Regions from separate parts of the Corticicoccus populi genome, predicted to be linked through region 2. Evidence: riboswitches for the same ligand, from Rfam matches in the RefSeq annotation. Region 2 holds a riboswitch; the other holds the start of a gene.
What was found. Region 2 has a riboswitch for preQ1 ahead of ACFSX4_RS10930 (QueT transporter family protein). Riboswitches for the same ligand answer to the same signal wherever they lie in the genome.
Positions count from the first base shown of each region.

Region 1: linked by a shared signal. The riboswitch ahead of queF (preQ(1) synthase) and the one ahead of ACFSX4_RS10930 (QueT transporter family protein) in region 2 are both predicted to bind preQ1.

Region 1 covers NZ_JBHUOQ010000001.1:1,533,144-1,538,800, reverse strand. The annotation lists gene tatC (twin-arginine translocase subunit TatC) at 17-877, shown strand; gene ACFSX4_RS07760 (queuosine precursor transporter) at 1,012-1,659, opposite strand; gene queF (preQ(1) synthase) at 1,707-2,192, opposite strand; PreQ1 riboswitch class I at 2,250-2,295, opposite strand; gene ACFSX4_RS07750 (DsbA family oxidoreductase) at 2,355-2,987, opposite strand; gene queE (7-carboxy-7-deazaguanine synthase QueE) at 3,003-3,719, opposite strand; gene queD (6-carboxytetrahydropterin synthase QueD) at 3,719-4,132, opposite strand; gene queC (7-cyano-7-deazaguanine synthase QueC) at 4,132-4,785, opposite strand.
Region 2 covers NZ_JBHUOQ010000004.1:242,232-247,888, forward strand. The annotation lists gene ACFSX4_RS10920 (TRAP transporter permease) at 1-1,936, opposite strand, end outside; gene ACFSX4_RS10925 (DUF3021 family protein) at 2,296-2,676, opposite strand; gene ACFSX4_RS10930 (QueT transporter family protein) at 2,772-3,197, opposite strand; PreQ1 riboswitch class I at 3,234-3,278, opposite strand; gene ACFSX4_RS10935 (PTS beta-glucoside transporter subunit IIBCA) at 3,358-5,295, opposite strand; gene ACFSX4_RS10940 (alpha-glucosidase) at 5,328-5,657, opposite strand, start outside.

The DNA.
Region 1 (5,657 bases), on a different contig from region 2:
ACAGGAAGGTGAGGAAATGGCGGATAAAAACCCTCGTAAAAATTTAATAAAAGCACTCACGAGCGGCGGTGATGAGAATAGTAATAAAAGGCGTAAGCTGACGGCTGAGAATCCTGATGCGACTTTGATAGAACATCTGGACGATCTGAGAAGTGTATTAGTGAAATCTATTCTTGTATTTGCGGCATTTTTCATCCTCATTTTCACAACAATCCAGTTTTGGTTTCCTTATTTAACAAAGGGACATGAGTTGATTGTCCGAGGGCCGTTTGAGGTCATCCGCTTCTACTTAAGAACTTCCGGAGCGATGGGAATAGGCTTGAGTCTGCCGTTTATCTGCTATTATTTATGGCAGTTTATGAGTCCCGGACTGGTTGAGAAAGAAACGAAATTCATCAAATCATATTTTCCGTTTATGATGTTTTTATTCCTCCTTGGAATCAGCTTTGGATATTTTGTTGTTCATCCAATCAGTTATTATTTCTTAATCCAGATGGGTGAGCAGAACTTTGATGTACTGGTTACAGCAGATGAGTACATGTCATTTCTGTTGATGACAACAATGCCTTTCGGTTTGATATTCCAACTTCCGATTGTCGTACTATTCCTACATTACATTGAACTGCTTGATTCGACAATCATGAAAAATATCAGGCTCTATGTGTACTTTGGACTGCTTGTCATTACTGCGTTGATAGCTCCGCCGGATTTCTTCACACATATCATTACGGTGTCACCAATGATTGTATTGTATGAAATCAGTATTTATATTGTTAAAATCAGAGAGCGCAGACGCAGGAGAAAAGAAGAAAAAGAGACAGTCCTTTATGAAACAGAGCAGAAAGAAGAACAAACTGAAGTGAATGATAAGAAATAGAATATAGTTGTAAAGTGCGGTATCTGTGATTGAGGCAGATACCGTATTTTTAATGGAGAGAATTAAAATGCAGAGAGCGTCATTCAGATTAGTAAAAAATCAGCCCGTCCACTATCTGTGAGCGGGCTGATTGATCAGTTGTCGAATGCAAGGTTCTGAGAATTGCTGCGGTCTGATTTCATCTGGTATTTTCTTGCGAAATAAACCAGCACATAAACAATAGGTGTATCAAGCAGAACAATGATGAATTTAGCGATGTACTGCATGAAAATCATGCTGATTAACACTTCAAAAGGCATGATGCCCCAGAATCCAATCGTGATAAAGAGAGCAGTGTCTACAAATTGTGTGACTGCTGCCGATGCATTATTACGAAGCCATAACTTTTCACGGCCGTGTCGTTCTTTCAGGCGGTGAAAGATATGGACGTCAATATTTTGACTGACGACATATGAAATCAGGCTTGCTGCGATGAGCTGAAAACTTCCGCCTAAAATCATTTCATACTCATTCTGCATGCCGAATGCTGGTGCAGGAGGGAGTTCGATTGCGAGATAAATAAAAATTAATGCAATAATCTGCGTAATAAAACCGGCCCTGATTGTTTGTTTTGCTGTCTTTTTGCCGTATACTTCACCGATGACATCTGTCACAAGGAAAGTCAGCATATAAACGAGTACTGCTGCAGGCAGCATGAAGCTGCCAATCATAAATATTTTAATACCAAGTATGTTTGAAAGTACGAGTAATCCTGAAAATAGTGCAGTTAAATAGAATAACATTCAATTTCCTCCCTGATATTACGAAAGAAATTCAAAGCCCTGTTCTCTTATCTATTGTCGATATTTTCCGGATATAAATCGTGGTTCATCATACGGTTTTCAGCCATCTGTTCAAATTTTGTACCGGGTCTGCCGTAATTACAATACGGATCAATAGAGATGCCGCCGCGCGGGGTGAATTTTCCCCACACTTCAATGTACTTCGGATCCATAAGTTTTACGAGGTCATCCATCACCATATTCACACTCGTTTCATGGAAGCCGCCATGATTTCTAAAGCTGAACAAATACAGCTTAAGAGATTTTGATTCCACCATTTTCACATCCGGTATGTAGGAAATGTACAGTGTTGCAAAATCGGGCTGATTGGTAATCGGACACAGTGTCGTAAATTCAGGACAGTTGAACTTAACAAAATAGTCCCGTCCCGCATATTTATTATCGAAAGTTTCCAAAATCCCCGGATTATATTCGAATGAATAGGGGACATTCTGGTCACCGAGCAGGTTTAAATCTTTAGTGTGATCACTCATCAAAACACTCCTTTAGAATAAATAAAAAAGTCATGCGGCCTCAAGGCACATGACTGATGTGACTTAGTTTTTTATAGAGGGTTGGGCTAAGAACCTCTTCGTATTCGTTTGCACTGTGACAGTATACTATAAAGTGACAGTAACTGAAAGAGTGTTTTAAATTTATTGGTTTTGTATTTCTGTGACGGCTTTCAGGTAATCTTCCGGACTCCGGGCGCCGCCGACAGCGTACTGCATGTTCAATGCTAAAAACGGTACACCCTGGATGCCCATATCACGGGCTAAATTCTGGTCGCTGATGACTTCCATCTTATACTGATTCCCTGAAAGCATTTCTTTTACTGCTGTAGTATCAAGCCCAATATTTTCTGCAATGTCAATCAGTGCCGCGTGGTCTGCAACATTGATGCCGTCTCTGAAATAGGCTTTAAATAATTGTTCAAGTGTTTCAATAGTTTTTCCCTCGGTGACTGCATACTTTACAAGCCGGTGGGCATCTAATGTATTTACCGGGAGGACTTTGTCCATATTCATTTCAATTCCAGCGTCCCGGCCCCGGGTCACTACATCATCAACCATATTTTTTGTCTCTTCTTCAGATTGATTGTATTTTTCAGATAAACGTTCGATGAGTGTTTCTGTCGGAGCGGTTCCGATGGTTCTTTCAAGCTGGAAACTTCTATATTCAATTTCAAGGGGTGTGCTGCCGTTGTATCCTTCCATCCCTTTATTAAAATTGATTAATCCGATGTAGCAAAAAGGGCAGGCGATATCGAGCCATGCATCTATCTTCATATTTTCATTCCTTTCTTATACACCTTGTTTATTACTCCAAAGGAGTGTGTGAAGCTGCGGGAGGACACGAACGTTATTCATCGCGGTATCCGCCATTGTTTTTTCCACCAGCCACTCATAGCGGGCCATGAGTTTTGCGGTATGGTTTTCTATATGCTCACCATCCAGATAAGGGTTTCCGATCTGCAGGTAAAAATCTGTATCGGGGTAACGCTGGTGTACGGTTTTCGCATATTCAAAATCCGTGTCGTCAAATACAACGACCTTCAGATTGAAATGGTTTTGATTGAGTTCGTTCATTATCAATTCAAGCTTGTTAAAATCAGTATCCATGCCGGAACTCGGCGGCTTCGGGCTGATGGTGACATCGTCAATATCTTTCAGCCAGTCCTGATAAACAGTGCCCTGTGTTTCAACAGCGAGTTTTATATTGCGTGACTTTGCCTTTTCAACAAATTCCGACAAATTCTTAAGGAGTGCCGGGTTGCCTCCAGAGATGGTGACATGATTATAGTTGCCCGGCGCCGTCCGGTCCAGTGAATAAAAAATATCATCTGCTGTCATCATTTTGATGTTTTCTTTCTGACTGCCGTCCCATGTAAAGGCTGAATCACACCAGCTGCAGCTGTAATCACAGCCGGCTGTTCTGACAAACATCGTTTTACGGCCGATAACAGCACCTTCCCCTTGGAAAGTCGGTCCGAAAATTTCGAGTACAGGTATTTTCATTATCAACGATACTCCTTTGGGCGGTATACTACATAGCTTGTCGGTGTTTCTCTTAAAATAATCTGGAGACATCTTAAGTCGTTCGGCTGTTCAGTCTGTATGAAATGATCCACCATATCATAGATGACTTTTGAAAGTGTTTCAGAAGTCGGCGGAATGTCTTTAAATGCTTCATGATCATTAATCAGCCGGTGATCGAAGGCATCCATAATTAAGCCCTTCAAAGCGGAGAAATTGACTAAAAATCCGAGCTCATCAAGTGTATCTCCGGCAACAGTGATATTAACATGGTAGGTATGCCCGTGAATACGGGAGCATTTCCCCGCACGTTCATCAGGTATATGATGTGCAGCGGAAAAGTTTAAGTCTTTATTCAGTTCATATTGATAGTTATGTTCGGGCGTCTGGTAAAACATTACTCAGCCTCCTTTTCTGATAAGTATTCAGTGAGACCGTCTTGTCTTAATTTACAGGCAGGACACTCACCACAGCCGTCACCAATAACCCCTTCGTAACACGTCAGTGTATTATGACGGATATAATCCAGTTTTCCAAGAGAGTCGGCCAGTGCCCATGTCTCTTTTTTATCAAGCCACATCAACGGTGTTTCAATCACAAAGTTTTTATCCATTGCGAGGTTTGCGGTAATATTCATCGATTTAATAAACATATCCCTGCAGTCAGGATAGCCGCTGTAATCTGTCTCACAGACACCTGTAATAATCACGCCTGCATTAATCTGATAGGCAAGTGCAGAAGCGAAAGATAAAAACAGCATATTCCGTGCCGGTACAAAAGTGTTTGGCACAGAGTCTGTCTCTTCTATTGCCATGTCGTGATTGGTCAGTGCATTCGGACTGAGCTGTGACAGGAGACTCATATCCATCACATGATGTTTCAATTGATGTTCATCTGCAATTTTTCTGGCTGTATTGATTTCTTCTGCGTGCCTCTGGCCGTATTGAAAAGTAATCAGTTCAACTTCTTCATAACGGTTTAGCGCGTCAAACATACATGTCGTACTGTCCTGACCGCCGGAAAACACAACAACTGCTTTATTTTTATTCATAAATTACCGTCCTTACTCAGTATCTTCACTAAATTTTATCAATTTCGCAAATAATAATCCACCAGCCGCTCTGGAATCTTTACAATAAAAATCTGAGCGTGAAACAGTTTAGTAATAAATATGGAATTTTATTAACGGTATCTAGTTCTTAACTCTGTTATTGGATTATATTGGAAATAATGATATGATGATTAGAAATTCATTTGCAGCGGGTGGGAGATAGTTGAGGATGATTTACTTAGCTGCAGCTGATTATTTTACTTCTGGTGTGTTATCTGAAATTGTATGAAAAAGTGTTGTATCATATATTTGTAAAATAAAATTTAAAAGGGGTTAAAGAATGAAAAACTTTCTAAAGGCTTTAATAAATTCGATAGTGTTACTCGTTGGCGTATACATAGTTTTTTGGCTTTTAAATAAAATAGAAGTTGACGTGAGGGGAATAGAGGACGTAGCTCAAGACTTAAATATTACTTTCTTATCTTTTGTGAATTTCTTCGATATTGAAGCCTTCAACATCGGATATTCTATCCTCATAATTATATTATTGGTTTACTTACTGATTTCAGTTTTTAAAAAAGCTAAGTAAGCATCGTAGAATATCAGTGCTTTTCAGGTAATTGAATGTTTATCAAAATGAAATAACTAAGGCAGCTTAATAAAGTGAAGCTTGAAATAAACTAAAAGAATCATATTCTATATAAGGACGTCCATTTTATTTTTGTCAGTAATAGGATTTATCCCTTAACAATGACATTAATAAATGATAAAATAAGTAGGTTATTGGGAGGCAGGTATAGAATAGGGACGTTACACGGTAATAAACATATCTATGCCAGTATGACCAAAACAATGAAACAGGATGCTTCAAA
Region 2 (5,657 bases):
TCACGAGCATGATAATGAAAATTACAAATCCTGCTGTATCTGAATATCCCTCTGGATAAATTAACAATAAACCTGCAATAATTGCGATAATTCTTTCAAACCATTTAACCGGTCGATACCAGTAACCGATTAACCCCGCTCCAAGTGAAACCATCCCAAGCATAGCGGTAACTAGAGAGAAAATGATTTCAGTCGTTGTTGCGTCAATCATCAGAAGGGCCGGATTCAACACAAACATATATGGAATAATAAACGCGGCAATCGCTAATCTTGTTGCATTCAACCCGGTTCGTATCGGTTCTCCTCCGGATATACCACTTGCAGCAAAAGCTGCCAGGGCAACCGGTGGTGTAATGTCTGCAACAATTCCAAAATAAAATACAAACATATGTGCAGCTAAAACAGGAATCGCTGCGTCCAGCTCACCATTCAGTGCAATAATTGCAGGAAGTGCAATCGTAGATGTGATGATATAGTTCGCTGTAGTCGGTGATCCCATACCAAGAATAATTGAAGTAATCATGGTGAAAATCAGTGTTAACATCAACTGAAGTTCCGGTGAGTTGGCAATCACTCCTGCCATAGAAACTAAACTATTACCCAGCTTCAAACCCAGCCCTGTCTTAGTTACAACTCCTACAATAATTCCTGCACAGGCCGTAGCGGCTGCGACACCGAGAGCTGTTCTTGCTCCCTGTTCCAACCCTAAAAAGAATTTCGTCGGCGTAATTCTTGTATCTTTTCTGAATAAACTGACAAGTATGATAGATAAAATACCGTAAACTGCTGCACGTTCAACACTCATGCCCACGAACAGAAAGTAAACAATGGCGATAATCGGAATCAGCAGGTGAATCTTTTTAAGCACGTCACGCTTCTTAGGAATCTCATCATCCGGCAGACCGACTAATCCAATCCTTTTCGCCTCAAAATGTGTCATAATCCAGATTCCTGAAAAATAAAGTAATGCAGGAATCATTGCCGCCTTAGCAATATCCCAATAACTTTCCCCTGCAAACTCAATCATTAAAAATGCTGCAGCACCCATAATCGGCGGCATAATCTGACCGCCGGTTGATGAAGCCGCTTCTACTGCACCCGCAAAGTTCTTATTGTAACCAAGCTTTTTCATCATCGGGATGGTGTATGAACCTGTTGTTACAGTATTTGCAACTGAACTTCCCGAGATTGTCCCGTTCAAGGCTGAAGAAAAAATTGCCACTTTGGCAGGGCCGCCGACACGTTTTCCGGCAATACTGATAGCAAGATCATTAAAATAATTACCGATGCCTGTCTGTACCAGAAATGCACCGAACAGAAGGAACAAAAATATAATTGTTGATGACACCTGAAGCGGGGTGCCTAATATCCCTTCAGTGGTAAAGAACATAGATTGTATTAACTGTTCAAGAGACAACCCGCGGTGGGCGAGTGCACCCGGCATATACGCCCCGAATAATGCATAACCGAGAAACAGAAGCGCAATTACTGTAATCGGAAAACCAACCGCTCTCCGTGCTGCTTCCAGTACGAGAAGAATTGCAAGGCCACCAATAATCATCTGCATGAGCGAAATGCCTCCGAATTGTTGTACGAGGGTGTCGTAGTACACCGGCCAGTATGCACAGACAACGACTGATAAAATCATCAATATGTAGTCATACCATGGGATCGTATCTTTTTTCATCTTTCTTCTTGCCGGGAACAGAAGAAAGATTAATGCCAGTGCAAACCCCAGATGCACTGTTCGTTGAATATATGCAGTAAACTGTCCAAAAATCCCTGTGTAAAGCTGAAAAAGTGAAAAGACAATTAATAATACAAATATGACTGATGCAATAATCCCTTTTAAATTTCTGGTATTGGATTCCGCATCAAATTTTTCCAATAATTCCTGCTGCTCTTTTTCAGTCAGCTCAACACTCTTTTCACTCATACTCATTAACCCCTTTTCTAATGAATAGTGATATTTCTTAATTCAACTACTGTAAATATGTTCTCCCCTTATATTTTCAATTTGTTGACCGAACCTATAAATCGCAATATTCAGATAATAAAAGACGTTATTCTTCACAATTTATTGGCAGACAAATCCATTGCTCCTCTTGATTTGGATGATGATAGTCATATATCCAAAAAAAGGTTGTAATACTTAATTAAAAGTATACAACAATTTTCATGTTTTGTTTATATTTATTCATTAATTTTATTTTTATCTCATTTTTTGTTATTAAAATAACCATCCATTTGCCCTATGAAAATAAAAATGCATCGTCCAATCAAAGGACGATACATTTAATCTTCATTCTTATTTTTAAATTTTGAAATCAGAGTGACAACTAACAGCATCAATACCCATAAAACAATACCGGTACAAATAAACACAATGAGTACCACTGCGTAATCCATTACAGAGTTCAGCTCAAACCAGCCGCTCATCAGAAGGATTGGATATATCGTAACAAGCATCACAAGAAAGTGAACGACACTGCGTTTTACAATACTCCAGTGATTTAAATCATAAATCACCGAGGCACCGCTGACGATGGTAAAAATAATACCTGCGGTAAATGTGCCCTGTGCACTCTCCAGCTGACCGTCATAGTAAAGGAATGCAGCAATAGACATTAAAATCGCAAAAGGAAGCACACTTCGGATAAATACCTGAAACAGCATATTAATCACTCCTTATTCCTCTTTACCCTGTTATTTATCTTTCAATCCAGTAAAAAAACCGGATAATTATAGAGATAATTACCCGGGAAATCTTTTTATTTTACTTCCGGCAGAATTCTATGAAGAATTTTACCGAATAATACTGCACCGATTGATGTCGTGATTAACGTCGATATTGTGATTGTTGCAAAGTTCAGCCAGAAAGGAATGCCGGTCACAGACCACAACATAAAGCCGACAATGATTCCGCATAATACACTGTACTGAACTACGTTAACCCATATATTCTTCACAAAGTAACTGATTGTATACGATATGACTGCGATACTGACACCCACCGCAACATCAATAATACCCAGCGGTGAAAATAAGTTCGCAATGGCAACACCGAGTATCAGCCCCGGGATATACTGTCGGTTGATGAAGGGAATCACTGCGAGCATTTCACTGACCCGGATTTGAATCGCCATCGTACCGATTGGATTAATTACAGTTGTAACAACGTAAATCGCAGCAAGCACTGCATTATAGAGTAATAATTTATTTTTGATAGTATCGTCTCCTTAGTTTTTTATACAGGGAGGTTTTCGAACCTGTGCAGCCGGACAAACTTCAGTCCATCCAACTTTATACATACTATACTATCAGCCTTTTAAATACAATACTGCATAGACAAATTATTTACTTTAACTCCAGTTCCGCTGATTTAACATTACGCTCAATTTTACCCTGATCTGTAAGTACCAGCCTGGATACTTTATCTGCAGTATTCGTTACAACAACAATGACTGTGCTCTCTTTTCCAAGTGCTTCAATACGTGCTCTGTTCATCGTCGCGATTAAATCGCCGTGTTTAATTGCATCGCCTTCACTTACTTTAATATCAAAGACTTCTTCTTTAATGTCGACTGTATCGATGCCCATGTGAACCAGTATTTCGAGTCCATCATCTGTTTCAATGCCGATCGCATGTTTCGTATCTGAAATCAAAGTTACTCTGCCTGATACAGGGCTGCTGATTTCATCGGAATCCGGCTGTACTGCATAACCGTCTCCCATCATTCTGTTTGAAAATACCGGGTCATTCACATCTGCCAGTGACAATAACGTTCCGTCTGTTACAGAAACCAGTGACTGTACTGCAGGTGTGTCATTCTTTTCTTCCTTAATGACAGATGTTTTTTCCTCCTGTAAGGGACCCGCACTCACATTTGCTGTCGCAACGTCGCCCGTTTTCGGCACGCCGAACATATTCGTAATAATAAAGCCTGCTGCAAACACTGCCACACCGACAATCACGTATGTGAGAACCTGACTGAAATCATAGATATACATTAACGGTGACAAAATTACTGCGAGGCCGTATGAGTTGGCCTGGATATTTAATAACGCCAGTACACCGCCGCCGATTGCGGAACATGCAAGCATAATACCGAGCGCTTTAATACCGGAGCGCAGCACGACACCGAAGAGTGCCGGCTCACTCACACCAAGCAGCTGTGTCACTGTTGCACTGATTCCTGCTGTCTTAAATGACGCTTTCCTGCTTCTCAGTGCAAGTGCCAGACACACGCCGGCATTTGAGAAACCGTACATCGCAGCAAGCGTGATTAACGGATTAAATCCTGTTGAAGCCAGCAATGATGTTTCTACAATGATAAACATATGGTGTAACCCTGTCATGACTGCCAGAGGATAGATGAAGCCAATCAGAAGTCCACCGAGACCAAACGGCATCTGTATGAATGTTCTTACCATAGAGATTCCTGCCGATTCAATCAAATGAACGATAGGACCCATCACAAACATAGAGAACAGCATAATAATTAATATGACGAAAAACGGTGTAAATATTAAATCCAATGCGTTCGGCATTATTTTTCTTAAACGTTTTTCGAGTTTCGCACCAATAATACCTGCGAATAATGATGTCAGAATACTTCCCTGATAACCCACAATCGGAATGAAACCTGCCACCATAATCGGATCTGCGTCACCGCCCGCTACTTCATAAGCATTCGGCAGGGCAGGGGACACCAGCATCAGACCAATCAAGAAACCAATAATTGGCGTTCCCCCGAAAGTTCTGAATGCACTCCATGATATAAATGCCGGCAGGAAACCGAATGCTGTGTCTGTAAGTACGCTGACTATCGTCCTTACATAATCCGGAATCATATCCGGCGTTAAACCGAATGCACCCAACACCGATTCATTAAACACAACACCCTGAAGACCGAGGAATAACCCTGTTGCACCAAGTACCGGTATAATCGGTATAAATACATCCGCAAGCAAACGAATGGCCCGCTGTATTCCTTTTTGGTTATTCTCCTTCATTTCTTCCTTCGTTACTTCTTCAAATTCACTTATCTTATTCATTTCTTCATACACGTTATTTACAATACCCGTGCCGAGAATAATCTGATATTGACCGCCGGTATAAAATATTCCTTTTACTTCATCAATTTCCTCTATGTCTTCATCATTGATTGCCTTACGGTCCTTAACCGACAGTCTTAGTCTGGTGGCACAATGTGTGGCACTTTCAATATTATCTTCACCGACAACATTCACTATCTCTTCTGCAATCTTTTTGTACTTATTTTCTTTTGACATATGATTCACCTCTCTTTATTTGGATACAAAAACTAAACTTCCACCAACACTGCTTCGTAAGGCTTCAACTGTAATCTGCATTCGTTAATATCGAACTGATCATAATTACTGATAATGACACGCCTCGGCGCATTATCAAATGTATAATTTTCTGTCTGATTGGACAGATTCACAACAACCTGCAGCCTTTCATTTTGATGCTGTCTTCTATAACTAATAATGTTTTCTGATGCTGAATCATCCGCTTCGAACTCACCGTATATCAGAGTGTTACTATAAACAGAATGATTTCTGAGCTGGATTAATTCTTTATAGAAATCAAGTAATGAAGACTCCCTGCCGGCAATTGTATCTACATTGAT